One region of the Limosilactobacillus panis genome, then DNA from elsewhere that is predicted to be linked to it. Evidence: predicted binding sites of a transcription regulator. Region 1 holds the regulator's gene; each other region holds the start of a gene.
What was found. The regulator Rex, encoded in region 1, represses fermentation and respiration genes when NADH is low (regulators of the CRP and FNR family bind a similar motif). The targets are predictions, from matches to a motif close to TTGTGAANTANTTCACAA.
Positions count from the first base shown of each region.

Region 1 (11,159 bases):
TAACAACATAATCACGGATTGCATCAGTAACTTCGACATTTTCACCACGAATATTGAACTTTAACATTGTACTTCTCTCCTTTCAGTCCAAGCAAACGCTTGATCTGATATCAGAAGGACCACTCTTCTCATATCCTACTTTTATTATAGTGTACTTGTGATTAATTAACAAATTTATTCACAAATCCTTTAAAAGAATTTAACGCGCTAAAGATATACTTATAACCTCCCGGGCGCCGGCCTTGTGAATTAACGTGGCGGCATGGTAAAGGGTCCGTCCCGTGGTGTAAACATCATCAACAAGGAGGACCTTTTGGTTAATTAACTGGCGGTCATCCACCAGATGAAACGGCTGCTTAGTTGCTAACCGTTCCTGACGGTTTTTCCGTGACTGCGCTTGTTTGCTTTGCTGGCGGGTCTGCAAACACTCAGTAACCACTATCCCCGTTATTAGCCCGCTCACCTGGTTAAAGCCACGTGTTTTCATCGTGGTTGGCGTTACCGGAATTGGCACTACCCGTTCGGCCTTAATTTCCTTGATTGTCCGCACAAATTCATCATGAAAGACGCGCCGCATCACGTAGTCGCCATTAAATTTGTACTGTCGCATAAACGCCTTCATTGCATCGTTGTACTGGTAAAGTGCCCGGTGGTGAAGGTGCCAGCCATATTTTTCTTGCCACGCCTCGCATTCTGTACAGAGCATGGATACCCCCTGGGGCCGGCCACAACCAGGGCACCGACCTTCCCCGATTTTAACAAATCCCTGCTGACACTGTCGGCAAATAACTGGAAACCTGATTTTATCCGGCCAGAGAAGGTCCCTAATTGTTAAACGGTAGGTCAGTACTTTTTTACAGATGAGACACTTCACTTTGACACCGCCGTCCCTTCCTGTTCATCGTGTTGATCTGCCTGATGGCCTGCTGAACATTTTTCCGGTGGGCACTAACCCAAAAGCCAACGTGACCCGTTGGTCGTTTAGCACTCCGGCCTGCGCGTCCAGCAATTTGCACCAGTGCCGCGGTAGAAAAGATTTCATCATCTGCTCCCAGAACCAGGACATCAATCTCCGGAAAAGTTACCCCCCGTTCCAGAATGGATGTTGTAATCAAGAAGTTGTACTGGTGATCCCGCATCCCCTGAACCTTAGTCAGCCGGTGGGGGTCATTCGCGTGAACGGTCGTAAACTTTAACCCGGCAAGTAACCGGCGACAGGCCCTTGCAACAGGAGCCAAGTCATCAACGTGGGGAACAAACAGGAGGAAACGGTGCTTATTAGCCACCGCTAACTGTATTCGGTGCAACAGACTTGCCGGCAAAGCCCCCTTTTTGACTTGGCGCCGCCACCGGGGAGCCAAGTAGCGATGAATGATGGGCAGCAAGGCGCCGTGATAACGCAAGGGTAAGTAAGTAACTGCCAGTTGCTGGCGGCGGACCTGCTTGATCATCCCCGCGCTTGGCGTCGCCGTCAAATAAAGGATTCCTCCGGTCTTTTTGACTGCTTGACGGCTAGCAAAAAACAAGGCGGGGCTAGCAGCGAAGGGAAAAGCATCCACCTCGTCGATAATCAGGTTGTCAAAGGCGTGGTAGAAGCGTAACAATTGGTGGGTTGTGCAAATCGTTAGCTGGGCATAATGGTACGGCAACTCCTGGTGGGCGTGTAGAATCGCCATATCCGTACTAGCAAAGGCCGCCTGCAGGCGCGGGTAAAGTTCCAGGCAAACATCTACCCGAGGTGAGGCGATAGCAATTCGTTCTCGGCGTGCCAAACAAACTGCCAGTCCCAGGAAAATCATTTCGGTTTTACCGGCCCCCGTCACTGCCCACAGTAGTTGTCGTTGGTGACCCTTCATCCGGGACGTCACCTGCTTAGCCGCCCTTGCCTGAAGTGGCGATAATTGACCGTGCCAGCTCAAAACCGGCTCCTTAACCGTAAATTGATTTGGCTCAGGAACATGATAAAATTTATCTAGTGTTGATACCCGTCCTAAATTAATGCAGTGGGGACAATAATATTCGCCATTAGGTAATGCTGCTAACCGTTTGGGCGTTTCGGTATTACACCGGTAGCAGCGAACAGTCTGGGTAGAAACCGCGATTGTCGGTAAGATCTTGATTGCCGAGTCAGGTTTTTGCTGCTGGTCAACCCAGTTCACTAAAACTCGCCGGCCATAGTAATCACTCTTATCCATTTAATCCCCTCCACTAATTAATTACGTTAACAAAGTAATCACGCACGAAAGAAGAGCAATCAAATTATGAACGAACCATTTCTGACTATTGCCAAAGACACTGCTTTTGAACTGGTAATTAAGAAGTCCCGCTTCATCTGCTCACTGAAGCGGGTCAACAGTGAGTCCGCGGCTCAAGAGTTTATCAAAAAAATCCAAGCGCAAAATAAAAAGGCAAACCATAACTGCTTTGCCTATATGATTGGTGATAATGACCAGGTCCAACGAGAAAGTGACAATGGGGAGCCTAGTGGCACGGCAGGGGTACCAATCCTCGAATCTCTTCAATTAGCTAAACTACACAACGTGGTGGCCGTCGTTACCCGTTACTTTGGTGGTATCAAGTTAGGAGCTGGTGGCCTGATCCGGGCATATAGTAACGTCACGACAAAGGCAATTCACCAGGCAGGGTTGGTCCAGCGCATCCAACAAGCAACGCTAAACATCACAGTCTCTTATCGCCAACACGACCCCCTGCTTTATTACCTTAAAGAAAATCGTCTTGAGCTGGCTAACGAACAGTACGGAGCTAACGTTGTTACGAGCGTTTTCGTCGATATCGATCAAATCAAGGCCACCATCCAGGACCTCACAAACCGCTTTAATAACCAATTAGAGATTAGTGAAGGTGAGAGGCGCTTTAATGAGCTTCCCTTTGAACCGCAAAAATAATTCAACTTCCAAACGGGAGTGAGACAGCACTAGATTGCTAGTTCGCTTTTCGACGCGAAGTTAGCCTGTAGGGAACTCCCGTCGAAACGAAGCAAGTCTTTAGAAAGCACAAAGAGGACTCTGGCGCTCGGAAGATCCGAACGTTAGAGCCTCTTTGTGTACTGTGCTATAGCATTTTCAACTATATAGGAGACTTATGTCACTCCCCCTATCTTTAGGGTAACAAAAAGTCCGGAACAATTATTTTCGTTCTGAACTAATTCTTAGGTTGTTTAAGTTAAAACAACTTCTAAAATATCAAGGACAATGATAAAGGCAAGTAAACTACCTAAGCCCCATAGTAGGTGGCGAGTATGGGGGTTACCCGCCTTAATTTTTTGCCAGTTAAAGCCCACATATGCAACTAGGATCAGCATACAACCAACGATTCCAGATAGTCCGGAATGAAAGCCCCGGTTATCAATCGAATAGCCGGCAGCGAATACCAACCCCAGTGCAAAGGCAAGCCCAAGTAGCGTCTCTTTTATCTTCATACTAGCCACCAGCTATTCATGTAAGTGGTAGTTGTAACTAGCAACGATGATATTTTCCCGCGAATTCAGCACTGCCCGTAGGCGAACACTGGTCTGGTTATGCAGTGCCAGTTGCCATGGGTGCTTAGGAATGAACTGGGGAACCAGAACCGTGGTTGAATAGTTCCGGGCCTCCGCCCGCTTAGCGATGACATCAACAAACCGCAATGTTGGTTTAGCAATTGACCGGTATGAGGAGTGAATATCTACGAAACGAACGTCAGGATATTCTGCTTTAAATTCATTAGCAGTCTTATGCTCTTTCCCCGGGTTCTCATCAAAGGAAACATGCATGGCGATAACGTAGTCGCCAATTGACCGGGCGTAGTTAATCGCCCCTCGGGTCACCCGAGTAACGTTACCGACCAGAACGATGACCGTGGCACCATCATAATCATGGAGCTGGACCTTCGTCTTTTCGGCCACCCGGAGTTGGGCAGCAACCTTAATGTAGTGCGAATGAATCCGGTGGAACATGTACAACAACAATGGCATGATGATTAGGTAAGGCCAGACATTATTGAAATGTTGCCAGAATAGGAAAGCCACCAGGCAAAGGGAAATTACGGCACCGATAAAGTTAATAAAAGCTTTTGCTAGCCAAATCCCCTGCCGGGTCCGGAACCAGTGAATAATCATCCCTGACTGGGAGAGCGTAAACGGTACAAAGACCCCCACAGCATATAGTGGAATCAGGTTATTCGTTTGCCCATGGAAAATCATGATTAAAATAATTGCCCCGATTGCCAGAGAAATAATTCCGTTAGAATAACCGAGCCGGTCTCCCCGGTCCATGAATGCGTGGGGCATGTACTTATCCTTAGCCATATTGAAGGCCAAAATTGGGAAGGCCGAGAAACCCGTATTAGCGGCGACTGCTAAGATCATTGCCGTTGATAGTTGTAACAGGTAAAAGCCAAGGCCGTGTCCCCCAAAGATTGTCAAAGCAATCTGAGAAAGGACGGTTGTTCGGCCATTCGGTACAATCCCAATGAAGAAGCTGAAGAAGATAATGGCAATAAAGAAGGTTGCCAGGATGGCACTCATAATTGCCAGAGTCGTTGCTGCGTTCTTCTCCTTTGGTTTATTAAAGTTCGGCACGGCATTGCTTACTGCTTCCACCCCCGTCAGTGAGGAGGAACCAGCCGAGAACGCCCGAATAAAGAGGACGTAGGACATCCCGGCAACCGGGGTTCCATAGTCCGCTGGTGCCTGGTAATGGATATGGCCAGTCATAATGTTGTAAATACCGACCGCAATCATAATAAAGATCATGATTACAAAGAAATAGACGGGCACCGTCAGGAAATTAGCACTTTCACTCATCCCCCGCAGGTTCATAAACATAATCAGTAAGACAATGATAATTGCAATTGGAATCAAAAACCGGTATAAGGCGGGGACGGCCGAGGTAATCGCTTCAACCCCAGAAGTCGTCGATACCGCGACGGTCAACATGTAGTCAACCAACAATGAGCCCCCGGCAAATAGGCCCCCATTGCTTCCCCAGTTCTCGGTGGCAACCACGTAGGCCCCACCACCGCTTGGGTATGCATGGATGATTTGCTGGTATGACAAGGTAATGGCCAATAGCAAGATCAGCACAATCGCGGCAATTGGAATTGAGTACCATAGTGCCGCTGCAGACAGTGCAACCAAGACCGTTGTAATTTGTTCAGGACCATAGGCAACTGACGAAATAGCATCTGACGAAAGTATTGCCAAAGCTTTAAACTTCGTAAGGTGCGTCTGCCCCTCATCAAGGGTTTTTAATGGTTTCCCAATTAATACACGTTTAAGATAACGCCACATAGCTATCCTCCCTACACATATATTTTTACTTTGATATTATTCCTTATGACTGAACAATGTTACAACTAATTATCCTACTTTGCAATTACCATTGCGACGATTATTTTACTTTTTGAGAAAATTTCCCGGGAAATAAAAAAAGAGGACTGAATAGTCCCCCTTCTTTATAGTTGAGTTTGTAATTACATCATAGCCGGACCTGGTTGTGCAGGTGCTTGTGGCTTGTCGTTAGCTTCTGGCTTGTCAGCAACAACGGCTTCCGTAGTCAGCAATAATGCGGATACAGAAGCAGCGTTTTGTAAGGCAGAACGGGTAACCATTGTTGGGTCAACGATTCCGGCCTTAACCATATCTTCGAACTTGCCATCAGCAGCGTTGTAACCAATACCGTCGTCTTGGTCCTTGAGTTCATTTACAATAACAGAACCTTCAACCCCGGCATTTTCAGCAATTTGACGAACAGGTGCTTCCAGAGCGGAAGTTACGATCTTAACACCAGTTAACTCATCACCAGTTGCGTCAATCTTTTCCAGAGCAGGAATGATGTTTACTAAGGCCGTTCCACCACCAGGAACGAATCCTTCTTCGACAGCAGCCCGCGTTGCGTTCAAGGCATCTTCGACACGGTACTTCTTTTCCTTCAATTCAGTTTCGGTTGCGGCACCAACCTTAACAACGGCAACACCACCAGAAAGCTTTGCCAACCGTTCTTGGAGCTTGTCCTTGTCAAAGTCAGAAGTGGTCTTGGCAATGGCTTGCTTGATTTGGTCAACCCGTTCGGCAATGGCTTCCTTAGCGCCGGAGCCATCAACAATGGTAGTGGCGTCCTTAGTAACCGTAACCTTGTTAGCTTGACCTAATTGATCAATCGTAACGTCCTTCAGGTTCATGCCCAGGTCATCAGAAATGACCGTACCACCGGTCAATACAGCGATATCTTGCAATTGGGCCTTCCGCCGGTCACCAAAGCCAGGAGCCTTAACGGCACATACGTTGAAGGTACCACGAATCTTGTTCAAAACAAGGGTTGGCAGAGCTTCACCGGTAATGTCATCGGCAATGATCAACAGAGCCCGGCCTTGCTGAACAACGTTTTGCAGTAATGGCAAGATGTCTTGAATATTGCTGATCTTCTTGTCAGTAATCAGGATGTATGGGTTATCCAAGTCAGCTTCCATCTTATCATTGTCAGTTACCATGTATTGAGACATGTAACCACGGTCAAAGCTCATCCCTTCAACCACGTTAACACTCGTGTCAACACCACGAGAATCTTCAATGGTGATAACACCATCGTGGCCAACCTTTTCCATGGCGTCAGCAATTAACTTACCAACTTCAGGGTTAGCAGCTGAAATAGAAGCGATTTGTTCAATGTCACTCTTGGTCTTAACGTCGTGTGACATCTTCTTTAATGCATCAACTGCAACTGCAGTAGCCTTTTCAATCCCGCGACGAATACCAACTGGGTTAGCACCAGAAGTAACGTTCTTCATTCCGGCATTGACAATTGCTTGGGTTAAAACGGTAGCAGTAGTAGTACCGTCACCAGCAATGTCGTTGGTCTTGGAAGCAACTTCGGCAACCAGCTTAGCACCCATGTTTTCGAATGGATCTTCTAATTCAATGTCCTTAGCAATCGTAACACCATCATTAGTGATGTTTGGATTACCATACTTTTGACCTAAAACAACGTTCCGACCCTTCGGACCCATGGTGGTCTTAACAGTGTCAGCTAACTTATCAACACCGGCAAGCATTGCACTCCGTGCGTCTTCAGCAAATTTAATATCTTTTGCCATTAATTGTCACCTCAAAAATAGAATAGATTTTATTTAAGCGATTATATTATGATTCAACAACTAGTCGAGAACTGCGACTAAGTCCTTTTCGTGAACAACCAGGTATTTTTCACCGTCGTATTCAACTTCATTGCCGGCATACTTGTCAAACAATACCCGGTCGCCTTCCTTAACAGCTGGAGCAAGCTTTTGTCCATTGTCGAGGGTCCGACCCTCACCAATGGCAATAACCTTACCAGTAGTTGGCTTTTCCTTTACGTTGGAAGCAAGGACAATTCCGCCAACTGTCTTTTCTTCTTCAGTTTCAGCTTTAAGAACAACGCGATCTCCTAATGGTTTTAACACGTTAATCCCTCCATCTTGTTAATTTATTATTTGCTTTTAGCACTCTCACTTGTTAAGTGCTAACCGCAATTTCTACTATACCATCTTTCTTTTAAAAAGCAATAATAAAGTTTGACTAATTTTGACTTTTAAATTTATGCCAACATTCACACATAAACAAAAAGGGGTTGTGACATAAGTCTCCTATATAGTTAAAAATGCTACAACGCAGTACACAAAGGGACTCTAGTGTTCGGAAAATCCGAACACTAGAGTCCTCTTTGTGCTTTATAAAGACTTGTTTCGCGTCGAAAAGCGAACTAGCAAGCTAGTTCTGTTTCACTCCCTCTTCCAAACTAGAAAAGGCAATACAAGCTCACCATTTTCCTAGTCGTTGTCATTAGAGTAGTTCTTAATGAAGTAGATTAAGGTTTGTAATTCATTTGTCAAATCAATATTTTGGACCTGAACACCTTTTGGAACGGACAGGCGAACAGGTGAGAAGTTCAAGATTCCTTTTACCCCCGCATCGACAAGCTGGTCAGTAACGTCCTGGGCCTTGTCTCCTGGTACAGTTAAGATAACGATATCAATCTGCTGTTCTTGTAACTGCTTTTTAATATCGCTAGCCGGGTAAACGGGAATCCCGCTCTTAATCTTGTTTGCCAGCTCTGGTTTGTTGTCAAAGGCAGCACTGATTCGCAGGTTAGTATCTTGGTGGAAGTTGAAGTTCAACAAAGCACTCCCTAAACTGCCGACTCCAACCAGAGCAACACTTACCAGGGAATCCTGGTGCAAGATTACCTTAAAGAACTTCAAAAGACTGGCAACGTCATAGCCGTAACCCCGCTTTCCGAGTTCACCAAAGTAAGAGAAGTCCCGCCGAATGGTTGCGGAATCAACCTGAACAGCCTCCGATAATTCAGTCGAGGAAACCCGTTCCTTCTTTGCGTTTAGTAATATCGTCAAATAACGATAATAAATTGGTAAGCGTCGTGCTGTTGCGCGTGGTATCTTTTTGGTAGCCATCTTTGTCCCCCTGTTTCTTTACTCCAACCATGGTTATTCTCCCGGTCAATTACCGGATTCTTAGGATTTTTAACTGGTTGGGTACACTTGTGAAATTCGTTTCCTAATTATTCTAGCAATTTTCATTAATTTTGTGAAGCGGTATACAAAACAATTTCACCTTTTTAAATAAATTGAAATGAAATCTGCTAAAATAAACACTGTTATCATATGATTTAGCGAGGTTTCAAAATGATTCTTTTGCAAGCAAATGACGTCATGCGTCGTTTTGGCGCGGATGTATTGTTCCATAATATTAACCTGCAGGTCCAAGACCACGGGCGAACCGCCTTGGTAGGTCGCAATGGTGCAGGAAAAACAACCCTCTTAAAAATGATCGCTGGAATTACCACTCCCGACGAGGGGACCATCAGTAAGGTCAAAAATTTAAGCATTGGTTACCTAGCCCAGGACCAAGGACTTGATAGCCAAAACGCAATTTGGGCAGAACTGGATACCGTCTTTGCCCCTCTTCATGAGCAGGAAAAGAAAATTCGTCAGTTAGAAGAACAGCTGGCGAGTCTCGACACCACTAGTTCTCAATACCAACAAGTTATGACTACTTATGACCGCCTGCAAACCAACTATAAGAAGGAAAGCGGCTTTGAATATGAGTCCCGGATGCGGGGAATCCTGACGGGCTTTGGCTTTGGCGAGGAGTATTACAATACGCCCGTCAACGCCCTTTCCGGTGGTCAGAAAACAAAGCTAGCACTGGCCAAGATCCTCCTCCAGGCCCCCAATTTGCTAATTCTTGACGAACCGACCAACCACCTGGACATGAACGTCTTGGCCTGGTTAGAAGATTACCTAAAGAGTTACCAGGGGGCCCTGCTAGTGGTATCCCACGACCGTTACTTCTTAGACCACGTGGTTAAGGATGTATACGACCTGGATAACCGCACACTAGTTCATTACACCGGTAACTATACCCAGTTTGTCCAACACAAGCAGGAACGACTGAAGGCAGAATGGAAGCACTACGACCAGCAGCAAAAAAAGATTGCCAAACTAGAGGACTTTGTTAACCGCAACATCGTCCGTGCTTCAACCACTAAACAAGCCCAGGCGCGGCGGAAACAGCTTGAAAAGATGAACCGGCTTGAGCGGCCAACCACTGATGATAAGTCTATTCACTTCCACTTTCATAGTGACAAAGCCAGCGGTAACGAGGTGTTAGACGTTGACCACTTGAAGATTGGCTATGAAAACCAGGTTCTGGCCGGTCCCCTCTCCTTCACCGTTCGCAAGCCCCAGCGAATTGGGATTATCGGCCCCAATGGGATTGGTAAGTCCACCCTTTTAAAGACTATCCTGCACCGCATCCCCGCCATCAGTGGAACCATCAAATTGGGTGCCAATCTTGATATTGGTTACTATGACCAGGAACAGCAGCAACTGCACGCGGACAAGACGGTCCTCAATGAAGTGTGGGACGACCATCCGGAAGTCCCCGAAAAGGATATTCGATCCTTACTAGGCAGCTTTCTCTTTGTGGGAGACGATGTTTACAAGGTTGTCCACGATCTCTCCGGGGGTGAAAAGGCCCGGCTAGAACTGACAAAGCTTTCTTTCAAGCCAATCAACTTCTTGATCCTCGATGAACCGACCAACCACCTGGATATCGACAGCCGGGAAGTCCTCGAAAGTGCTATCAACGAATTCACCGGCACAGTTCTCTTTGTTTCCCACGACCGATACTTCATCAACCAGGTAGCCACCGATATCCTTGACATGCAAAAGGACGGTGTCACCCACCACGTCGGCAACTATGACGACTACCTTGCCCAGGGAGCGGCGGCCCCAACGCCAACAACAACAACAACTCCGGGCAGCAAAAAGAAGGCTACTGCCTCCAAGGGTAAGCAATCCTACAAGCAAAGTAAGGAACAACAGCGGGCCCGGCGGAAATTACAACGGGCTGTTGACGGTCTAGAAGACCGGATGGGCCAGCTTGAAAAAGAGCAACAGTCAATTGAGGAAAAGATGGCCCAGCCAGACATTGCGACCGACATCGGTAAACTTACCGACCTCCAAAAGCAGCTCGACCAACTTAAGGATAAATCAGACAAGGTGGAGCTTGCCTGGACGGAAGCTGCCGAGAAGCTTGAAAAATTTGACCAACAAAACTAATGACGCTAATGCAAAGAGGCAGGCGAGAAAAAATGTTTTCTCGCCTGCCTCTTTTATCTTCTTTAGAATAAATTCAACTTGCCAATCCGGGCAACCGCTTCTTCCAAACGCTCAGGTGCCATCAGCAGACCGATGCGGACATAGCCCTCACCGTGCTTACCAAAACCATTTCCTGGTGCTACAGCTACCCCGGCCTTTTCCAACAGAAGGTCAGCGAATTGCTCACTGGTATAGCCCTTCGGAACCGGCATCCACGCATAGAAGGTTCCCTGGGGCACAAACGCCTGCCAGCCAATTTTCTTGGCCGCGTTCACGAAGGCATTCCGCCGCTCTTCATAACGGTGAACAATCTGAGCAACGGCCTCGTCTCGTGCCGGATCCTTTAAGGCATCAATGGCTGCGTATTGCAAAGCCGGGAAAAGGCTGACAAAGAGGTGGTCCTGAATCAAGTTGAGGGCCCCAATAATATCAGCATTGCCGACCGCAAAGGCCACTCGCCAGCCGGCCATGTCAAAGGTCTTTGAGAACGTGTAAAATTCGAT
Region 1 is NZ_CP081855.1:578,083-589,241, reverse strand. It holds gene hpf (ribosome hibernation-promoting factor, HPF/YfiA family) at 1-67, opposite strand, end outside; gene KZE55_RS02700 (ComF family protein) at 200-706, opposite strand; gene KZE55_RS02695 (ATP-dependent helicase ComFA) at 855-2,195, opposite strand; gene KZE55_RS02690 (YigZ family protein) at 2,262-2,906, shown strand; gene KZE55_RS02685 (hypothetical protein) at 3,179-3,439, opposite strand; gene KZE55_RS02680 (APC family permease) at 3,452-5,290, opposite strand; gene groL (chaperonin GroEL) at 5,473-7,092, opposite strand; gene groES (co-chaperone GroES) at 7,153-7,437, opposite strand; gene KZE55_RS02665 (redox-sensing transcriptional repressor Rex) at 7,804-8,445, opposite strand; gene KZE55_RS02660 (ABC-F family ATP-binding cassette domain-containing protein) at 8,677-10,617, shown strand; gene KZE55_RS02655 (pyridoxal phosphate-dependent aminotransferase) at 10,680-11,159, opposite strand, start outside.

Region 2 (11,159 bases), 970 kb from region 1:
ACTCGAACCGGTGGCCATGATCTTGACCCCAGCATCATGAGCCACTTGGGGGTCAATCTCCGGCTTCGGGTTAGCCAGGGAAAAGATAATTGGGTTGTCCGCCATTGTCTTTACCTGCTCCGCACTTAAAACGTCGGCGTCAGACAGACCGATGAAGACGTCCCGGCCCTTGACCGCCTCGTCCAGATTTGCATAAGCCGTTTGGTCACTACTCTGCTTAACCAGGTCCGTCTGGAAGTGGTTATATTCCTTACTGCCAGCGTGCACAGGACCATTGATATCAACAAAGGTGATGTTTTTAATGCCGGCAGCAAAGAGAAGACGGGCAGTTGCAACCCCGGATGCTCCAACCCCGTTAACAACGACTTTCAGGTCGGTGAGCTTCTTACCAGCTACCTTTGCGGCGTTGATCAGGCCGGCCAGAACAACAATTGCCGTCCCTTCTTGGTCGTCATGGTAAACCGGGATATTGACTTCCTTGGCTAGCTTCTCCTCGATTTCAAAGCAGCGCGGCGCGGCAATATCTTCGAGGTGGAAACCGGCAAAGGATTCCTGCATATTCTTCAGAGTTGCCACAACTTCATCTGGGGAAACCTGCTCGACCGTCAGTGGAATGGCGTTCACACCAGAGAGGTCCTTATATAGCAGAGCCTTTCCTTCAACAATTGGCAATCCACCGGCAGGGCCGATGTTTCCTAGGCCAAGGACTGCGGAACCATCTGTCACCAGGGCCACTAATTTCCCGCTCATCGTGTACTTATCCTTCAATTCTGGATAACGCTCAATCAGCTTAGAGATTACGGCAACACCTGGCGTGTAGGCTTCACCTAATTCTTTCTTGTTGTGAACCGTAAATTCTGGTGAAATTGCCAGGACACCGTGGTGTTTTGCGTGTAGTGACAGTAATTCTTCATCTTCCATTAATAACATCCTCCAATCACTACTACCATCTTACAATGTTTTTAAAATATTGCAAATATTAGATTATATTTTTAAATATTTAAAAATATTTTAAGTGGATAAGATGCTATAATCTAAAACAAAGACTTTATAGTAAAGCGGGGAAGAAAAATGGATGCAGAACACAACCAGCTCCTGGCCGATCTTGCGCAAGACTACTACTTAAGTAAGATGGCCATCAGTGACATTTCAAAAAAGTACCACTTAAGCCGCTACCTAATCATGAAATACCTAGACGAAGCACTGAGTTCCGGAGTCGTCAGCATTAATATTCATACTAACTATGATCGTAACGATAAGTTGGAACGCGCACTGAAACGGCACTACCGGGTTAAGAACTTAGCCGTCATCAAGGATCCTAGCAACCCCCTTGACCGGGACGAAATCATTGCGACCTTTGCCGCTAACCAGGTCCAGTCATTGATCAGCAATTGTCATACGGTGGGCCTAACTTGGGGGGAAACAATCTACACCATGCTTGACCATTTCAACAGACAAACGGCTAAGCAACTCACCTTTACCCAGTTCATGGGGGAAAACATGAAATACCATTCTTCGGCCGCCTCCATGCGGATGGTCCAGAAAGCCGCCGCCCGTTACGATGCCCCTTACTGTACCATCCCCGGGCCCTTATACGTGATTAACGACCAGGCCCGCCAGGCTCTTTACCAGGAACCAGCATTTACGGAGGCGTTTCACACCGCTATCCAGATGGACATGGTGGTTTGTGGTTTAGGGACCCTTCAATCGGTAAATAGTATTCCGGCTTGGCATGACCACATCAAGGAAATTTTCCCGGGAGTCAATACTAAAGCTGTTGCCGGAATGGCATTCGGTCGGCCCTTTGATATTAATGGTCACTTCCTCGTTAACGGGAAAACCGACAAGACCCTCTCAATTCCCTTAGCCGCAATTGAAAGAGTTCCCCGCCGGATTGCCATCGTCCAGCGCAAATCCAAGTACCAGGCAGCAATGGGCGCTTTGGCCGGTCAGTTTTTTACCGACATGATTATGACTGAATCGGTCGCCATTAGAATTACCGAAGCATTAGATATTTAAACAAAAGAGGCTGGGAAAAAACTCCTAGTCCAAAGCAAAAACCGGATGATGAATTTTTTGAACAATTCATCATCCGGTTTTTATGTACACAGGAAATCGTTCCTGATATGATGTAATTACCACAAAACAACCCAAAGGAGCGATTTTCATGTATCAAAATTATACCATAGGACAAACCGAATTCGTACTAAGCTATAACTATGATTTACCACAAAATCATATTGCGCGGCTAATTAGTGATTTTGTCGACTCGATTCCACAAAATGTGCTATTAGAAGATTCAGGAGCGGCTACCGGCCGCCCTTCATCGCATCCAGCAATTATGCTTAAGATTCTCTTGTTTGCCTACGCACGTCAAACTTATTCTGGAAGAAAGATTGAAATGATGTTGGATGAGAACCTGCCAATGCGTTGGTTAGCTCATGATTATGCTTATAGCTACCATACCATTAATAACTTTCGACGCAGTCAGCACGCTAGTAAGCTAATTAAACATGCCTTTGTTTACTTTACCATGGCTTTGAAAGATCACGGACTAATTCAAAATGATGCAGTTTTTATCGATGGGACCAAGGTAGAAGCCGATGCCAATAAATATTCATTTACTTGGCGACGGGCAGTTGAAAAGTATCACGCTAAGTTAAGAGAAAAGACGAGTAAGCTTTATGAGGAACTAGTAGAAAAACAAGTGGTGCAAGAAATGGCACCCGAGCTGGTTACTTCTGCCGAAGGCATGGAAGTAATGGAACAAGAACTTGCGGAGAAAATCACTAAGTTAGATGAAGAGATTAAGCAAGAACCAAAAATCATCAAAGGTGGTTCAGTTAGAAAACGGCGCCGTCGTTTTCTAAAAAAACTTCGCCATCAATTAAGCAACGACCTAATTCCGCGTGCCAAAAAGTATGAACGTGCCGAAGATATCTTCCAAGGTCGTAATAGCTATTCCAAGACTGATCATGATGCGACTTTTATGTGTATGAAGGAAGATCCGATGATGAATCGGGAGTTAAAGCCCGGCTATAACCTGCAAATCGCTACACATAAGCAATTTGTCCTTGATTACGGGCTCTTTTCAAATCCAACTGACACCAGGACCTTAGTGCCATTCCTTACCCAGTTTCATGCTTTAGATTTCTTTAAGCATATCGTTGCCGATGCCGGTTATGGTAGTGAGTACAATTACACAATGATTCTTGATCAGTTTGAAAAGCAGCCTGTTATTCCATACACAACTTATCAAAAGGAACAGAAACATAAATTTAAAAACGATCCAACTAAATCACAAAATTGGCAGTATAATGCCGAAGATGATTACTACATCGATCATTTAGGAGTTCGCTTTAGCTTTTATCGGTATAGTAGGCGAACCGATAAATATGGTTTCGAACGTGATTTCAAACTCTATCGAGCGGATAAGCACCAACTGTCAGAACAATTGGATGAGTTGGCAAAAACACCAAGTGGTCGGCAACGCTATATGCAGGTTAACCCAACGTGGAATTATTACAAGGCTAAAGTAAAAGCAACCCTCTCAAGTGACGAAGGCAAGGCAATTTATCGTCGACGAAAGTTCGACGTTGAGCCAGTCTTTGGTCACATGAAGAGGGATTTTGGCATACGCCGAACTCATCTACGCGGACAACGGGCTGTGGAAAATGACATTGGGCTAGCCTTGATGGCATTAAATCTAACGAAATTTGGTCAATCAATTAGTCGATTGGCGACTAATTTTATAAATAATTTAAAATCCGGACTATGATTTTTGAATCGATCAAAAATTATAGTCCGGATTTTACTGTTAGAGAACCAAGAATTAATAGTTAATTCCCAGCCTCTTTCTTTTACTACTGGAAAGCAACTTACAAATTAATCCTATTCAGTAGCAAACAAACTATTCAATTACAAATTACCAGAGGCCGATAACCTTCATCCAGAGGGAACCGATACCACAGAAGACAACCAGATATAAAAGTCCCAGTACGAAGTTCATCTTCCACCATGCAGCTTGGGTAACGTAGCCAGTACTAAACAGTGCTGATGCTGGACCGTTTGCATAGTGGGTCGTTGAACTGTACGCCGCCGCCGTGAAGCAAAGCAACATTGCCGCCAGCATTGATGGTACCCCAGCAGCCATGGCAACACTGAGGAAGGCGCCAAACATTGCGGTAACTTGGGCTGTCCCTGAGGCGAAGAAGTAGTGAGCGTAGAAGTAAATCAAAATCAAGATGAGCATGATTACACCCCAACTCATCCCGTTCAGTGAGTGGCTAATAGTCTTGGAGAACCATGGGATAATTCCTTGCTTGTTCAGTTGGTCAGCCAAGAAGATCAAAACGGAGAACCAAACAACAACATTCCAGGCACCAGTTTCGTTAAGAACATCTTTAACAGTTAAGATACCGGTCAGCAATAAAAGGGTAACAGCGATAAAGGCAACGGTTGTCGCATCCATGCCGACAAAGCTTGAAATCATCCACAAAACAATGGCGATGACGAAGATGAGTAACATCAACTTTTCAGAAACTTTCATCGGGCCCATTTCCTCAAGTTGCTTGTCAGCCCATTCACGGGCGTTAGGTGTTTCCTTGACTTCAGGTGGATACATCTTGTAAATAATCCATGGAACTAGTACCAGGCAGATAATGCCCGGTACGATTCCAGCAAGAAACCAAGTAAACCAACTAATATTAACGCCTAACTGTTTAGCTAGGCCAACGGCAACGATGTTCGGTGCCATAGCCGTCATGAACATTGCACTCGTTACGATATTGGAGTGGAATTCAGTGAAGAGCAGGTATGAACCAATCTTACGCTGGGTTCCTTCCTTTGGCGTGGAGTGAAAAGTGTTGGCTAATGAATCAATAATTGGGTAAACAATTCCCCCGGCACGCGCCGTATTACTTGGCGTCGCTGGTGAAGTTACCAGGTCAATACCGGCCAGCGCATAACCCAAACCAAGGGTGTGACGGCCAAACCACTTAACAAACAACAGGGCAACCCGATGGCCAAGACCAGTGTTGATAAAACCACGGGCAATTAAGTATGCCATCGCGATGGTCCAGGGAGTTGTATTACCGAAAGCAGTGATTGCTTCCTTCATTGGTACGACCCCGAACAGCGTAGTTAGGGTAAAGCCAATTAAAGCAACCCCAGCAATTGGAAGCGGCCGAGCGATACAACCAATAATCGTCGCGATGAAGATTGCTAGTAAGTGCCACGAGTTAACGCTCAGTCCTGCCGGACGGATTGGGGCACTAAACCAGATAATTAAACCGATTAATAGAGGCCAAATAAAGCCCTTATAATTTACCTTTGCTAATCTCATAATTTCTCTCCTAAGTAATTTCCTATATCAAATCAATTATTTACAGCTCTACCCCGTCTAAGACTTCCTTCATCTTAGCAGCAGAGTTAATCATCTTTTTACTCTCTTCCGCAGAAAGGTCATGTTCAATTACCTTGACAATTCCACTGGTGTTAATAACGGCCGGTACCCCGAGGTAGAGGTCCTTGACACCATATTCACCATTAAGTGGTGCGGAAATTGGCAGGGTCACGTTGCGGTTCTCCAAGATGGCCTTAACAATGTAAGCCAGACACTTAGCAACCCCGTAGAAGGTTGCTCCCTTATGGGCAATGATTTCGCCACCACGCTTCTTAACGGCTTCTTCGAGAGCGGCGTAATCATCAGTGGTCAAGTCGGTAGCCGTCTTGAGTGGTTCACCATTAACGGTGGCTTCATCAAAGGCAGCAAACGAGGTATCACCGTGTTCGCCCATGACGTGGGCATCAATTTCACTAACTGACACATCCAGTTTTTCCGCTAAAAGGACGTTCAACCGAGCGCTATCTAACAAAGTCCCGGTTCCAATGACCCGTTCCTTGGGGAAGCCCGCCAGCTTTTGCGTCAAAGTGGTCAGGATATCAACCGGGTTGCTGGAAACAACGAAAATCCCGTGGAAGCCACTGTCAACGATTGGTTGAACAATGCTCTTCAAAATCTTAACGTTCTTGTTAACCAAGTCCAAACGGGTTTCTCCAGGTTTCCGGGGAACACCAGCAGTGATGACAGCAACATCCGCATCACTAGCGTCACTGTATTCACCAGAACGAATAATTGTTGGGGATTCCAGTGGGGTAATATCTTGCAAATCTAAGGCATCACCATGTGCCTTATCCTTATTAAGGTCAACGATTACCAATTCATCAACTTCTGGCGTTGTCTGTAACAACGAATATGCAAATGATGAACCAACCGCACCATCACCAACTAAGAGAACCTTGTGGCGACGTTTAATCATAAAAAATTCCTCCCATAATTGAGAATTAAATAATTGCTAGAGGCTCAGCTGAGCCCCAAATAAGGTCTTACTTCAGACCACGTGCGTACAGGGTAACCTGTTGACCTGCTTGACGACCAAAAACAATCGTTTCAGCGATTGAGTTACCACCAACCCGGTTGTTACCGTGTAATCCACCAGCAACTTCACCAGCAGCAAAGAGACCCTTGATAATGTCACCATTACCATCGAGAACTTGCGTCTTTGGCGTAATGTGAATACCCCCCATTGTGTAATGGATAGCGGGTGCAATGTGGATTGCGAAGAAGCCTGGCTTGGTGATGCCCCGGTCCATCCCGGTTGTCCGGTGGAACTGCTCATCATCATGGTTCTCCACAGCCTGGTTCCAGGTGTTAACCGTTGCCTTCAGCGTTGCTGAATCCATGTTTAAGTTCTGGGCAAGGTCTTCAATGGTGTCCCCATGAACGACTAAACCAGTCTTGTCATAAAATTCAATGGCCTTGGCCCGATCCCGGATCCCCTGGTCAAAAATCAGGTAGGCGCTGTGTTCTGGTAATGCCGTGATGGCGTTAGAAACAATCTTCCGGGTATTCAGTTCGTTAACGAACCGTTCCCCCTGGGCGTTAACCAGGATAGCCCCTTCACCACGAACTGCTTCACCAATCAGGTAAACGTGCGGGTGGTCCTGCTGAACCGTTGGGTGAACCTGAACCAGGTTCATCTGCATCAGTTCTGCGCCAACGTTTTCTGCCAGCTTCAGACCATCACCAGTTGCGCCGGGCTGGTTAGTGGTCTTGTAGTCCTTCAGGTCAGGGCGGAAACGTTCGATGTATTCCTTTGAGGCACCGAAACCACCAGTGGCCAGGATCACCGCCTTGGCATCAACCTTCTTAGTGAGGTCACCTGACTTAACTTCCACCCCGTTGATCCGGCCATCAGCAGCTTGACGGAGCTTAGTAACCTTCGTGTTGTTGAATACTGGAATGTTCTCCTTTGCAACTACACCAAGGAGGCTCTTTACCAAGAAGCCACCAATTGGGGCCATACTTGCGGGACGGTGGGTCCGCTTCTTCGACATTCCCCCGGTGACGGTAATGTCGTCCAGCTTAATGTCGTGGTCAGCTAACCAGTCAACAGCCGGGGCAGTGTGGTAAACGAAGTAACCGAGCATGTCCTTGTCGTTCAACCGGCCACCGTCCTTGTAGGTTTCGTGGTAGAAATCGGCGACGTTATCAATTACCCCGTGCTTTAATTGGACGTTGGTTTCCGCCGCATTCATCCCGGAAGAGGCCCGGTTAGTGTTACCACCAAGCTCTTCCTCCTTTTCTAACACGGCTACCTTCATCCCCAGTTCGTTGGCCTGAATTGCGGCAGCTAACCCAGTCCCACCAGAACCGATGATGACAACATCATAGCTGTCCTTTAATTCACCAACTGATAATGGTTGAAAATTTTCTGCCATTATTAAAATCTTCCTTTCTCAATGACTAGTCCTTACGGTCCGCGTTAGTCATCTTGAGCATGTCCATCCATTCGTCGTACTGTTCTTCAGTAACCTTGCCAGACTTCAATGCCGCTTCCTTCAGGGTACTGCCGGCCTTATCAGCAGCTTGGGCAATTTTGGCACTGTCGTGGTAACCAATGTGTGGTGACAAAGCAGTGACAGTCATCAGTGAGTTGTCAACCAGTTCAGCCATCCGCTTTTCGTTGACGGTCAGGCCCTTGACGCAACGGTCAGTGAAGCCAGTAATCGTGCCGGCCAGCAGGTCAGCCGATTCAAGGAAGGCGTCAATCATAACTGGCTTATAAACGTTCATTTCGAAGTTCCCTTGTGAAGAAGCCATGGTAACAACGGTATCGTTACCGAAGACCCGCAGTGCAGCCATCGTAACGGCTTCTGCTTGGGTTGGGTTAACCTTACCTGGCATGATAGAGGAACCCGGTTCGTTAGCTGGAATGTTTAATTCGTCGTAACCAGCCCGGGGACCAGAAGCCAAGAACCGAATATCTTGAGCAATCTTAAACATATCAGCGGCCAGGGTCTTCAAAGCACCGTGAACAACGTCTAAACCAGAGTGGTTTGCCAGGCCGTAGAACTTATTGCTCTTGGCAGTCAGGTTCAACCCGTAAACGGCAGAAAGCTTTTCAGCAATCTTTTCTGGCATACCTTCAGCCGCGTTCAGACCAGTACCAACAGCGGTCCCACCGATTGCCAGCTCGTTCAGAGTTGGTTCCAAAGTCTTAATGTAGTCTAAGTCGTGTTCCAAAGCGGCCACGTAGCCAGAAACTTCTTGACCAAACGTCAACGGAACGGCATCTTGCAGGTGGGTCCGGCCGACCTTAACCGTCTTCCAGTACTTATCCTGCTTAACCTTTAATTCGTCAATCAAGTGTTGAACGGCTGGCTTCAGCTTGTCGAGAGCTTCCAGGGCAACCACGTTCATTGCTGTTGGGAAGGTATCATTAGAACTTTGCCCCTTGTTAACGTCGTCGTTAGGCAAAATTTCAATGTCCGGGTTAAGTTGATGGGCCTTGTGGGCAACAACTTCATTGGTGTTCATGTTGGTTTGCGTACCAGACCCGGTTTGGTAAACCTTCAATGGGAAGTCCTTCCGCAAATCTTCATCACTTAATGCGAGCAATTCATCAATTGCCTTAACAATCAAGTTACCCTTCTCATCAGAGATGGCCTTGGTTTCCATGTTTGCTTGAGCAGCAGCCTTCTTAATGTTCAGTAGTGCATGGATAATTGCTAATGGCATGTACTGACCAGTAGGGAAATTGTTACGACTCCGTTCAGTCTGTGGTCCCCATAATGCGTCTGCAGGGATTTTTACTGGACCGAGAGTGTCTTCTTCTGTTCGGTAATCTGACATAATAAATACCTCCAATGTATTATCATGCAATAACAACTTGTGAAATATTACACATTATTACGCCGTTATCGTAACGCATTATAAATATGATAGTCAAATCTTTAAGATTCTATAAATTTCACTTATGGTCTTGACGAAGATCGGCGAAGTGATAGCCTTTTCAGCCGGTGTAAGAATTTGTTTCACAAGTGCTTTTAAAATAAAAAATCGCTTGCAATTTTGAAAATAAATCACAAGCGATTATCATTTCACGGTTAATATCACAAGGCAATTATACATTTCTAATGTATAAAGTCTGATAAGTCGTTATCCGCTAATAAATTTCTCTCAACAGCCAAATTAATTTTGTCTTTTAGTATTTGGCCTCCCAGGTCATTTCCTCAACGGCTTTTTTGGCATCGTTAATACCTTCACCGGCCAGGCCCTGGTTAATTGCGGACTGGGCAACCGTGATGGCAACCTTCTTGGAGAACTCTGTCAGCTTATTAACTGGTGGCAAGACCGCTGCCCCCGGCTGGTCAGGGTCAACAATGCCGCTCAGGGCGTGGGCTGCCGCCGCAATCATGTCGTTGTTCAATACCTTGGCTTGGGCAGCAAGAGCCCCGAAGCCAACGCCAGGATAGATTAACGCATTGTTGGCCTGACCAATGTCATAGGAAACACCGTTGTAGTCGATCGTGCCGGCAGGAATCCCGGTTGCTACCAGTGCCCGACCATCTGTCCACTTCAACAGGTCCGCGGCCTTGGCCTCAGCCAGCTTGGTTGGGTTGGAGAGTGGGAAGATCACCGGCCGCTTCGTGTGGCTGGCCATCTCCTTGACAACGGCTTCGTTGAATGCCCCCGGCTGGGTCGATGTCCCAATCATTACCGTTGGGTGCACTGCCTTTACCACGGCGAGCAAGTCGGTCAACTCATCGGGGTTATCGAATTCCACCCGCTGGCGGGTAAATGGCTTCTGCTTTGGCGTCAAGCCTTCCGTATCATCGAAGAGTAGCCCCTGCTTATCTACCAGGTAGAAACGCTTCTTGGCTTCTTCTGGGGAGAGGCCTTGCCGGACCAACTCTTCAAAGAGCATCTTGGCAATTCCCATTCCAGCGGTACCGGCACCAAAGGTCAGGAAGGTCTGGTCGGTGATCTTTTCCTTGGAGATGTTCATCGCACCGAGGACCCCGGCCAGGGATATGATTCCGGTTCCCTGAATATCATCGTTGAAGGTCAGAATCTTATCCTGGTACTTATCGAGGATCTTAGCGGCGGTTCCCCGTCCGAAGTCCTCAAAGTGGAGCAGGCTCCTAGGGAAGAGGCCTTCAACTTCGGTAACGAAGCGGTCAATGAAGGCAAAGTATTGGTCACCCCGGACCCGTTTCTCTCGGTTACCTAGGTAGTTAGGATCGTTAAGTAACTTTTCGTTGTCGGTCCCGACATCAATAGAAACTGGCAGGACCTGGGCCGGATTAATTCCGGCAGCTGCGGTATAAACCATCAGCTTGCCGACTGAAATGTCAACACCGTTAACCCCCCAGTCACCAATACCGAGGATTCCTTCCGCATCAGTAACCACAATCAGGCGGATATCCCGGCCGTCAGCAGCATCCGCTAATTCTTCTTTAATATCTTCGGGGTGGTTGATGTCCAAGTAGGCAGCATCCTGGGGCCGGAGGTAGCGTTCGTCATACTGTTCGATTGATTCGGCAATTACCGGGTCGTAAACCACCGGCATGAATTCCGTGATGTGCTCCTTCATCAGGTAGAAGAAGAGGGTCCGGTTGGTATTAAAGATCTCCATTAAAAGGTGGCGCTTCTCAATCCCACTATCCTTTGATTCGTAGAGGGCGTAGGTTTCTGCCGCCTGCTCTTCAATCGTCCGGACATGGTTAGGAAGTAAGCCCAATAGGCCGAGTTCTTTTCGTTCCGCCATCGTAAAGGCCGTTCCCTTATTCTTAAATGGATCGTTTAAAATTTG
Region 2 is NZ_CP081855.1:1,680,930-1,692,088, forward strand. It holds gene KZE55_RS08135 (NADP-dependent malic enzyme) at 1-921, opposite strand, end outside; gene KZE55_RS08140 (sugar-binding transcriptional regulator) at 1,072-2,019, shown strand; gene KZE55_RS08145 (IS1182 family transposase) at 2,168-3,778, shown strand; gene KZE55_RS08150 (DASS family sodium-coupled anion symporter) at 3,926-5,344, opposite strand; gene KZE55_RS08155 (L-lactate dehydrogenase) at 5,385-6,320, opposite strand; gene KZE55_RS08160 (flavocytochrome c) at 6,388-7,782, opposite strand; gene KZE55_RS08165 (class II fumarate hydratase) at 7,808-9,196, opposite strand; gene KZE55_RS08170 (malolactic enzyme) at 9,549-11,159, opposite strand, start outside.
Region 2: the regulator Rex is predicted to act here: its motif matches at 9,234-9,251, upstream of KZE55_RS08165 (class II fumarate hydratase).

Region 3 (11,159 bases), 560 kb from region 1:
GACAACGTGATTGGCGTTTCGGCCCGGTCGATGGGCGACTTTAACGTCCAGGTAATTATGGAAAAGATGGGCGGTGGCGGCCACCTCGCCAACGCGGCGACCCAGATTAGTGGTCAGACAATTGCCCAAGTTAAGGAAACACTGCTGGGCCTGTTGAAACAGGACCCAGTTGATGAAACAGAAGAAACAGAGGAGTGACAGACATGAAGGTTATTTTTACACAAGATGTTCGTGGACGCGGTAAGCGGGGCCAAGTCAAGGAAGTTCCAGACGGCTACGCCCAAAACTACCTGATTAAGCGGGGCCTGGCTAAGCAGGCTACCAAGGCGGCAATGAGCCAGTTGGCGGGCCAAAAGCGGGCCGAAGAAAAGCATGCCGCTGAAGAATTGGCCGAAGCTAAGAAGGTCAAGAAGGTCTTGGAAAACGACAAGACGGTTGTTGAACTGAGCGGGAAGGCCGGTACTGATGGCCGGATGTTTGGCTCGATTTCCACTAAGCAAATTGCCACGGCCCTCGAAAAGCAGTACAAGGTCAAGATTGACAAGCGGAAGATTGAACTGGCCGCCCCAATCAAGGCCCTTGGTTACGTTAACGTGCCAATCAAGCTGCACCCAGAAGTAACTGCTGAAATTCGGGTTCACATTGCCGAAAAGTAGTTGGTAAATTGTTAAGACAAAAGAGGTATCGCCATGGATAATGCACCAATGCAAGAAGAACCGCGCGATATTGAAGCAGAAAAAGCAGTTCTTGGAGCTGCTTTTTTAAGTAAAAACGCGCTGGCGGATGCAATGGAATACTTGGAACCGCATGACTTCTACAAGCGTGCCCATCAGTTGATCTTTGGAAAAATGGTTGACCTCTATGAGGATGACCAGCCGATCGACCCGATCATGATGAACAGTGCCTTGGCTAAGGATAACCAGACGGAAAACGTTGGTGGCCCGGCCTACATTGCGGAACTGGCCTCCTCTGTCCCCTCCGCTAGGGACGTCAGCTACTATGCCAAGATTGTCCATGATAAGGCGACCCGGCGGCGGTTGATCAACACCGCTACAAAGATCATCAACAAGGGTTACGCCGACGATGAACGAATCGAAGACCTGCTGGACTCCGCCGAACAAGACATCATGCGGGTCTCAGAAGGCAATAACCAGTCGGACTTTAAGAAAATCAACACGGTCCTTGATGAGTCCTTAAACCACATCGATGAGCTCTCCCAGCAAAAGACCGACGTGACGGGGCTCAAGACCGGCTACAAGCAGCTGGATGAAATGACCACGGGACTCCATAAGGACGAACTGGTTATCATCGCAGCCCGGCCTGCGGTGGGGAAGACGGCCTTTGCTCTAAACATCGCCCAGAACGTGGCCACCCGGACAGACGATGATGGCAAACGGACCTCGGTAGCCATCTTTAGCCTGGAAATGGGGGCTGAGTCCCTGGTCAACCGGATGCTGTGTGCGGAAGGTAACATCAATGCGAACCACCTGCGAACCGGGCAGTTGACGCCCGAAGAGTGGGAAAGCATGTACATGGCCATGGGGACCCTGTCGAATGCCCAAATCTTCATCGATGATACACCGGGGATCAAGGTGGCCGAAATCCGGGCCCGTTGCCGGCGGCTGGCTAAGGAACAAGGTAACCTGGGCCTGATCGTAATCGACTACCTCCAGCTAATTGAAGGGAGCAACCCCGACAATCGGCAACAGGAAGTTTCAGAAATTTCGCGGCAGCTCAAGAAGCTGGCCAAGGAACTGGAGGTCCCGGTAATTGCCCTTTCTCAGCTGTCACGGGGAGTGGAACAACGGCAAGATAAGCGGCCGGTCCTCTCCGATATCCGGGAATCTGGGTCAATCGAACAGGATGCCGATATCGTTAGTTTCCTTTACCGGGACGATTATTACGAGCACGACGAAGACGATGATGAGGACCAGGGGGGTGGCCCTGGCCAACAGGACGACGATGATGCCGCCAACGTCAGTGAAGTCGAAGTCATTATCGAAAAGAACCGGTCTGGTCCGCGGGGAACGGTCAAGCTGCTGTTTGCCAAGTCGTACAACAAGTTTGCGTCGGTGGCCTACGTTCCAGAAGACCACCAGTAATAACTATTTGTCTAGCCCTGGTGGCGGGACATGAATATACGGAGAAAGTAAGGCTAGAGAAAAAGGTGTTTTTTTCCAGCCTTTTCTTTGCAATCGGGAGGAGATGTCACGGATGCAAAAAGAAAACGGGGTTCAACTGAAGTGGCTGCTGGTTGGAATCTTCATCAGTAGTATCGGAAACAGTTTTGTCTGGCCCCTTACCACTATCTACATACATGAACAATTGCACGAGTCGCTGACCGTTTCCGGGATTATCCTGCTCTTCTACTCGGGGGCAAACGTGGTCGGCAGCTACATCAGCGGGTTCTTATTTGACCGCTATAACCCCCGCCACCTGTTGCTCAACGGTTCCATCGTGGCCACCATTGTGATTGCGTTGATGATCTTCTTCAACGGCTGGCCAATTTACGCCTTTCTGTTGACCGCCATTGGCTTTTTCAACGGCTGGATCATGACGATGATCAACTCCTACGCCACCCGGACGGGCCAGGATGGACGCTACGTCTTCAACATGCTTTACTTTGCTAATAACTTGGGGATGGTGATTGGGACCACGATTGTCGGCCCTCTCTACCAGTACGCGCATGGTAATATTGCGCCCCTCTTTACGATTACCACTGTCCTCTACCTCATCTTCATCCTGATTGTCTTTGTCCACTTTAAAGATGGGGACGATAAGGCTAGTGGGAAGACGCCGACGGTCGATATTACGGGGGACCAACGGGCGGCCAAGATGCCCAAGGCCAACCTGTGGGTCTGCTGGACCTTCTTCATTAGCCTCTGCGTAATCTGGATGATGTACGAGCAGTGGTCCAGTAACCTCTCCGTCTTCATGACCGAACGGGGATCTCGATGACCAAGTACAGCCTCCTGTGGACAATTAACGGAATCCTGATTGTCCTGGCCCAACTAGCCCTCTCCTGGATTAACCGCTGGTACAACAACCCCTACATGTTGGTTTACATTGGGACGTTCACCATCGCTTTGTCCTTTGTCCTCCTTTTGGTTGCCAAGACCTACGGCTGGTTCATTTTAGCGATGGTGGTCCTGACGATTGGGGAGGCCACGGCCATCCCGACGATACCGGCGATTGTGAACAGCCTTTCGCCCGTCGCGGTGAAGGGGAAGTATCAGGGAATCTTGAATGCCTACTCCTCACTTGGGAAGGCATTCGGGCCCCTCTTTGGTGGCCTGGTAATCGGTGCGGCTTCCTACCACGTCCTCTTCGTGATCTGTGCGGCGTCAATCCTGGCTATTGAGGTAATCATCCTCCTGGTTGCCAAGTTGAAACGGCAGGCAACTAAAGAATTCTAGGAAGTGATCGTGGTGTTTTATAACAGCTTCGATAATGTTCACGGCGAGGACCGCTTCGGCCTGGTCGGGAAAACCGGGGATTGTTTTCGCGAGAACCGGCAACTGGTCCTGCCATGTTACAAGTGCCAACAGGGACCACTGGTAATTGCGGAACGGAACTGGGTCGCCACCAATAATGATGACTCCCAGCAATACCAGATTGTGGTCCGCTGTGCCCACTGTGGGGCGGTTGATGAGTTTACCGTCAATGATGGGCGTGAGCACCAAATTGGAAAACTTCGGCATGCTCACCAAAGGCCCAGTGAACAGGATTTAAAATAAGATAAAGGGGCTGTGACATAAGTCCCAAATAATTAATGGAGTTAGATGAAATTTTCGGATTTCATTTAACTCCATTTTCCTTTAAAATATTAGTAAAAGAAAAGACATCGACTTGACCGTCGATGCCTCCAAAATACCCTCGAAAGGATACAAAAACATTGGAACCTGATTATAACATGAATCAACTTAGTTTGAACATACCTACTGCTTATGAACCTGAGTTAAATCATCCAGCACGTTATATTAATCGGCTGGTTGAAAGCTTAGCGCTGCGGCGACCCAATATTATGGGTCGACCAAGAGAGTATGATCCACGAATGCTGTTAAAGTTAGTTTTACTGGCTTACAGCTATGGTATCATTTCCTCTAGGAAAATTGAACGCTTTGCTCGTGAAAACATTGTTGCGATGTGGTTGACTCAAGAACAGCGCCCAACCTACCGCACCATTGCTCGCTTCATTGTCTCCCAAGAATTGGAAGATATGATTCAGAGTAGTTTCAAGGAATTTCATGACTATTTAAAGGCTCAGGGAATGATCGATGAGGCTTCATTCATTGATGGCACTAAGATTTTAGCTAACGCAAATAAGTATTCCTTTGTTTGGAAGAAACACACCATTAAGTATCGCAAATTAAACGTTGAAAAGGCTCAAAAACTAATTCGTGAAATTAAGCAAGCAGAAGTTAAGATTGATGTTGATGAAGATAGCTTTGACATTGATCAACTTGATACGATTATTGCCTTACTTGAACAACGGATTGAAGAGTTAAACCAACGGGTGGCCGAAACCGCAAAGGTTTCGCCCAATCCGGCCAAGCAGGAACGACGTCATGCCAAAAAGTATCTCCATGCTTTAGACCATTGTCGTCAAAAGCATCTTGAATACCAAGCCCAATCGCAGATTGCTGGCCAACGTAATAGCTATTCCAAAACCGATTATGACGCTACTTTTATGCGTTTAAAGGAAGATCCGATGCGTAATGGTCAAACAAAGCCAGCGTATAATCTTCAAATTATGACTAGCTCACAGTACGTGCTGGGTTATGAACTCATGCAGAACCCAACCGATACTAGAACATTAATCCCATTCTTATCTCATCTCGCCCAGAACGAAGTTTTGGGGCGAGAAATTGTTGCCGATGCTGGTTACGGATCAGAACGCAATTATAAGTATATCGAAGATGAGCTATCTGATTGTACAGCTTTAATTCCTTACAGCACCATGATTAAAGAGAATAGCCGTAAGTGGCGTTCTGATGATCGAAAAGTAATGAACTGGGAATATCATGAGGCTGATGACTTTTATGTAAACCCACAGGGCGTCCGATTCAACTTTAAACGATACGCATACCGAAATGATAAATACAAATTCCGTCGTGATTTCAAAGTATATCAAGCAGAGAAGTATGATGAGAATCATCAAATTATTTCTCAGGCATTAACACCACATGGGAACACTAAGTACCTTATGGTGAACCCACAGTGGGAATATTTTAAGTCGAAAGCTCGCGAGTCGCTTTCAAATTCCAACACTTACTCCCGTCGTAAGTACGATGTAGAGACTGTTTTTGGTAACTTGAAGGCTTATTTGGGTTTTAAAAGATTCACAGTACGTGGTCTTAAGAAAGCCAAAAGACAAATTGGGATTGCTTTAATGGCATTAAACATGAAGAAAATGGCCGGAAGGCCGCTCATTTTCTCAAAATATTCAGATAATCAAAAAGCTCCATTCAGAATTTTTGTTAAATTCCGAATGGAGCTTCTGATTCAGAGGCTTTTTGTCACAACCCCTTTTTCTGTCTTATATTTATAACTTTTCCGACAATCGTATGAAAACCTTTTCATCCGACAAGTAAAAAGTTTCACAAGCTTAGACAACCCTAATACATACTCTAAGTAGGCGTGTAACAATAAATAATAAAACTCTCATTTTAAAAAAAACTAAAAATTATCAAACTTTGTGATAGTGTAAACATTGTAAAGCGATTGGATATATCTAAGGAGATGTATTGTTATGAAAATCAAAGCTGCTGTTGTAGATAAGAAAGGTGCAAAGTTTGATATTCGTGACGACGTTGAATTGGCTGATATGCAAGCTGACGACCTGCAAATTCACATGGTCGCAACTGGTATTTGCCACTCCGATGAAGCCCTTCGTAAGGGTGATGCCGAAATTGGTTACCCAATTATCTTAGGACACGAAGGTTCCGGGATTGTTGAAAAGGTTGGTCCTGAAGTTAAGGACTTCAAGCCTGGCGATCACGTTATCCTGTCATTCTATGGCTGTGGTAACTGTATCAACTGTTTGAAGGGTAAGCCAACGAAGTGCTTGAACTACGCTGCTAACAACCTGTCAGGTGTTCGTCCTGACGGCAGTGCCCACTTTACTGAAGATGGCCACCAAGTTGATGACATGTTTGACCAATCATCATTCACTACCACCACTGTTGTTCGTGAGCGGAACGCTGTTAAGGTACCTAAGGACCTTGACCTGCGGAAGCTTGGACCTCTGGGCTGTGGTTACGTAACTGGTTCTGGGACCGTCTTCAACACATTGAAGCCTGAACCAGGTTCCACCATTGCCGTAACTGGTACTGGTGCCGTTGGTTTGGCTGCTATGATGGCTGGTAAGATTTCTGGCTGCACGAAGGTTATCGCAATTGACCGTGTTCCAGAACGGCTGAACCTCGCCAAGGAATTGGGTGCTACTGACGCTATCAACACTAACGACGAAGACATGGTTAAGGCTATCCAAAAGCTGACCGATGGCAAGGGTGTTGACTACATTGTTGATACCACTGGTGTTACTAAGGTTATGCAAGACGCTATCCAAGCCTTAGCACAAGGTGGTGTTCTGGCTGCCATTGCCGTTACTGCTCAACACATCGACGTTAACACTTGGAACGACCTTTGCCCAGCTGACCGGACAATCGTTGGTGTTAACATGGGTGACTCAATTCCACAAGTTGACATTCCACGTCTGATTGAATTCTACAAGCTCGGCATGTTCGACTTCGACAAGACCGAAAAGTTCTACGACTTCGATCAAATCAACGAAGCCAACGCTGACTCTGTATCTGGCAAGACCATCAAGCCAGTTCTGATCATCGACAAGGACTACAAGCCAGGCAAATAATTTACCTAGTAAAGTTGGTTTAAGGCATTAGATAGTACGCTTGAAAGGAAGCAATAAAATGGCTACACCACACTACAAGATGTACATTAATGGTAAATTTGTTGACACAGATTCAGGCAAGAAGATTACTGTAATCAGCCCAAACGATGAATCTGTTTTAGGGACCGTTCCTAGTGCTACGGTTGAAGAAACCCGTGAAGCAATTGACGCCGCTACGGAAGCTGAAAAGACTTGGCACCGGGTACCTGCACCAACCCGTGGAACCTACCTCCACAAGCTGGCCGAAGAAATTCGGAAGGACCCAGAACCATGGATCAAGAATCTGCAAGTTGAACAAGGTAAGATTCGTTCACTTGCTGAAACTGAAGTAAACTTCACCGCCGACTACTTTGACTACATGGCAGCAGCTGGTCGGACTTACAAGGGTGAAGTTATCCAATCCGACAACAAGGATGAGACAATTTTGCTGAAGCGGATGCCAATTGGTGTCATCGCTGGAATCCTGCCTTGGAACTTCCCATTCTTCCTGATTGCCCGGAAGATGGCTCCAGCTTTGGTAACTGGTAACACCATCGTATTGAAGCCAAGTTCTGACACCCCAATTGGTGCCCTTGAATTTGCTAAGCTCTGTGACAAGGTTGGTATCCCAGCCGGGGTTGTAAACTTTGTTACTGGACCAGGTTCAGTTGTTGGGAACGAACTTTCCAAGAACCCTAAGATCGGCATGGCCAGCTTGACTGGTTCTGTTGGCGCTGGTAAGCGGATCATGGCTGCCGCAGCTGACCACGTTGGTGAAGTTTCCCTTGAATTAGGTGGGAACGCTCCAGCTGTTGTTTGTGACGATGCTGACTTAGACGAAGCCGTTAACGACATCATCAACTCACGGTTCGACAACAACGGTGAACTTTGCAACAACGTTCAACGGGTATACGTTCAAGAAAACGTTGCTGACGAATTCATGGAAAAGCTGACTGCTGCTGTTAAGAAGATTACTGTTGGTGACACGGTTAAGAACCCTAAGATTGGCATGGGTCCACTGATCAACAAGGCCGCCCTTGAAAAGGTTGACAGCCAGGTAAAGCAAGCTGTTAAGGAAGGTGCCAAGGTTGTTACCGGTGGTAAGCCAGTTGACGGCAAGGGCTTCTTCTACGAACCAACTATCTTGACCAATGTCAAGCAGGATGGTTCCGCTATCCAAGACGAAATCTTCGGCCCAGTTCTGCCAGTTATGACCTTCAAGACCCTTGAAGAAGCCGTTGACATGTGCAACGACAGCACGATGGGCCTGACCTCTGGTATCTTCACCAAGAGCCTTGACCGGGCAGCCTACGCTGTTAACGAAATTCAAGCCGGTGAAACCTACGTCAACCGGAACTACTTCGAAGCTATGCAAGGTTACCACGCTGGTGTTAAGGAATCTGGTATCGGTGGTTCTGATGGTATGCACGGTATCCTTGAATGCACTGACACGAAGGTTGTTTACATCCAACGTCACCCAGAAAACATTTAATACTTCTCCTTTTATAAACTAAGTATCTCCTGAAAAAGGGGCACGACAATCAGTCGTGCCCCTTTTTTGGGTGAAATATTTCCTGGGAAATTATAGTTCATTAGCCACAACCTTGGACTAGTCACCCAGCTTGTCGTGGTCTAATTCGCCCATGTTCTTGGCGGTTGCGACCCCGGCCAGGATGGAATCATTAACGTTCAGGGCGGTCCGGGCCATATCGATGATTGGGTCAATGGCAATTAGGACCCCCATGATGGCAACGGGCAGGTTCAACGTCCCGAGGACCATCAGGGTCGTAAAGGTGGCCCCACCACCGACACCGGCAACCCCAAAGGAAGCGATGACGTCAATGGCAATCAAGGTCAGGATAAACTGCCAGGAGAAGACGTTGATTCCGGCGGTTGGAGCGATGATTGCGGCAACCATTGATGGGTAAATCCCAGCACAGCCGTTCTGACCAATTGTCAGCCCAAAGCTGGCGGCAAAGTTAGCAACGGAGGAACTAACCCCCAGCGAGTCCCGTTGAATCTTGACGTTTAACGGCAGGGTACCGGCACTGGTCCGTGACGTAAAGGCAAAGATGAGGGCGGGCCAAGCCTTCTTGTAGTAGGCAACCGGGTTGATGCGGTTGACCAGCAGGATGATGGTGTGGACGATAAACATTACGGCAATGGCCACGTAGGCAGCGACGATGAAGGTGCCCAGCTTGGCGATGGAGGCAAAACTACTGGTTGCGGTGGCCTTGACCATCAGGGCGAAAATACCGTATGGGGTTAACTCAAGGACCATCTTTACCAGGCGGCTGACGATTGCCTGCAGGGCGGCGATTCCCTTGGCAAAGATCCGGGCCTCATCCGGCTGGTTATCGCGGAGCCACAGGAAGGCCACCCCGACCATCAGGGAGAAGATTACGACGGCAATGGTACTGGAAGACCGGGTGCCGGCAAAGTCAGCGAAGATGTTGGTGGGTAAAAGGTTGGTGATCTGTTGGGGAAGGGTCAAACCCTTTAATGTTGCCTGGTGGGTCTTAATGGCGTCAATGGCCGTCGAGTTGGCCGCCATCCCCTTGATGAAACTAGCTCCCTGGAGGTTGAAGGCCAGGACACTCATGATCCCGATGAAGGAGGCCACGGCGGTGGTGGAAAGGAGGATTCCCAAGACATTGGTGGTCATCTTCTTCAGGTTCGTTTGCTTCTTTAGCTTAGTGAAGGCGCCCACGAGGGAAACGAAGACCAGGGGGATCACCAGCATTTGTAGCAGGGCAATGTAGCCGTTGCCGACGATGTTGATCCAATCGATGGCCGTCGTGGCGGTTTTACTGGTGGGACCATAGATTAGTTGAATGGCCGCGCCACCGATGATTCCCAAGACCAGGGCCAAGAAGACGAGCTTGTTAAAGCCCCAGTGGCGACGGTGGAGGTAAATCATGCCGGCCATAATGGCGGCGGCGATGATGATAATAAGTAGTGCTTGCATTTTTAATGCTCTCTTTCTTTAATTTACATAATTCCGCAATTCGTTTAGCAACAAAAAAAGATTTCCCAGTGCGCGCACTCTGAGAACTCTTACTTGGAAAATATTTAAAACGGAAAAGCTACTTGTTGTTAACTTTGCCGTCTTCCCGCTGAGTAATCATAGGGTAACGCAAATAGCATGTTGGCGTTCGCACAACATGCACAACAAGTAGCAGCCTTGGCAAAAATTGCGTTAGTCATAATGATTACTCCCTTCGTTTCTAAACTTGGTTATACTATACCGAGTTAGTTACTTTTTGTCAACAAAAAAATATAATTACCCGGGTGACGGCTATTTGGTATATGATTGAGGAAGACGGAAAAGGAGGAATTGCGATGGACACAAAACAGTATCGGTATACCAGTAATGATTTTAAGATTAAGAAGGCGCCGACCTTTGTTACGGACTCAAGTGATGAGCTGAAGAAGATCAAGAAGCAGGTTAAGAAGAATCTGAAGCGGATCCGGGAGGCCCAAAAGAAGATGTACGCCCGGCGGCACTACAGCGTCCTGGTCGTTTTCCAAGCGATGGATGCCGCGGGGAAGGACAGTATGATTGCCCACATTTTCTCGGGAGTTAACCCGGTTGGCTTTAAGGTCGCCAACTTTAAGCAGCCCACTTCTAAGGAACTGCGCCATGACTACCTCTGGCGGATTACCCGGGAGCTGCCCCTTCGTGGGGACATCGGGGTCTTCAACCGGTCTTACTACGAGGATGTCTTAGTGTCCCGGGTCCACCCTGAAATTATCCTGAATAGCAACCTCCCTGGCATTTACTCCTTAAAGGACGTGGATGACCACTTCTTTGAGAAACGCTACCAGGATATCCGTGAGTACGAGAAGTACCTGACCCGTAACGGCTATGTTGTTTTGAAATTCTTCCTGCACGTTTCTAAGGATGAACAGAAGAAGCGGTTCTTGTCCCGGATTGACCGGCCGGAAAAGAACTGGAAGTTCTCGGCGGCGGATATTCGGGAACGCCAGTACTGGGACCAGTACCAGGCGGCCTACGAGAAGGCAATTAACGCCACCGCCACGAAGGAGAACCCATGGTACGTTATCCCGGCGGACGACAAGTGGTATTCCCGCCTGATTGTTTCAGACATTATCACCAAGCGGATTGAAAAGTTGCCCCTCTCGTACCCAGAACTGAACGAACAGGAGGCAGCGGAGCTCAAGGAAGCCCGGCAGCGCTTGTTGGATGAAAAATAATAGTGATATGGTGCTAGTATTCGGCCTTGCCGAGGACTGGCACCTTTTT
Region 3 is NZ_CP081855.1:13,203-24,361, forward strand. It holds gene KZE55_RS00055 (DHH family phosphoesterase) at 1-198, shown strand, start outside; gene rplI (50S ribosomal protein L9) at 204-656, shown strand; gene dnaB (replicative DNA helicase) at 690-2,102, shown strand; partial or broken gene KZE55_RS00070 (MDR family MFS transporter) at 2,215-3,416, shown strand; gene KZE55_RS00075 (hypothetical protein) at 3,429-3,737, shown strand; gene KZE55_RS00080 (IS1182 family transposase) at 3,860-5,551, shown strand; gene KZE55_RS00085 (NAD(P)-dependent alcohol dehydrogenase) at 5,753-6,874, shown strand; gene aldA (aldehyde dehydrogenase) at 6,933-8,384, shown strand; gene KZE55_RS00095 (L-cystine transporter) at 8,502-9,860, opposite strand; gene KZE55_RS00100 (PPK2 family polyphosphate kinase) at 10,235-11,110, shown strand.
Region 3: the regulator Rex is predicted to act here: its motif matches at 5,697-5,714, upstream of KZE55_RS00085 (NAD(P)-dependent alcohol dehydrogenase).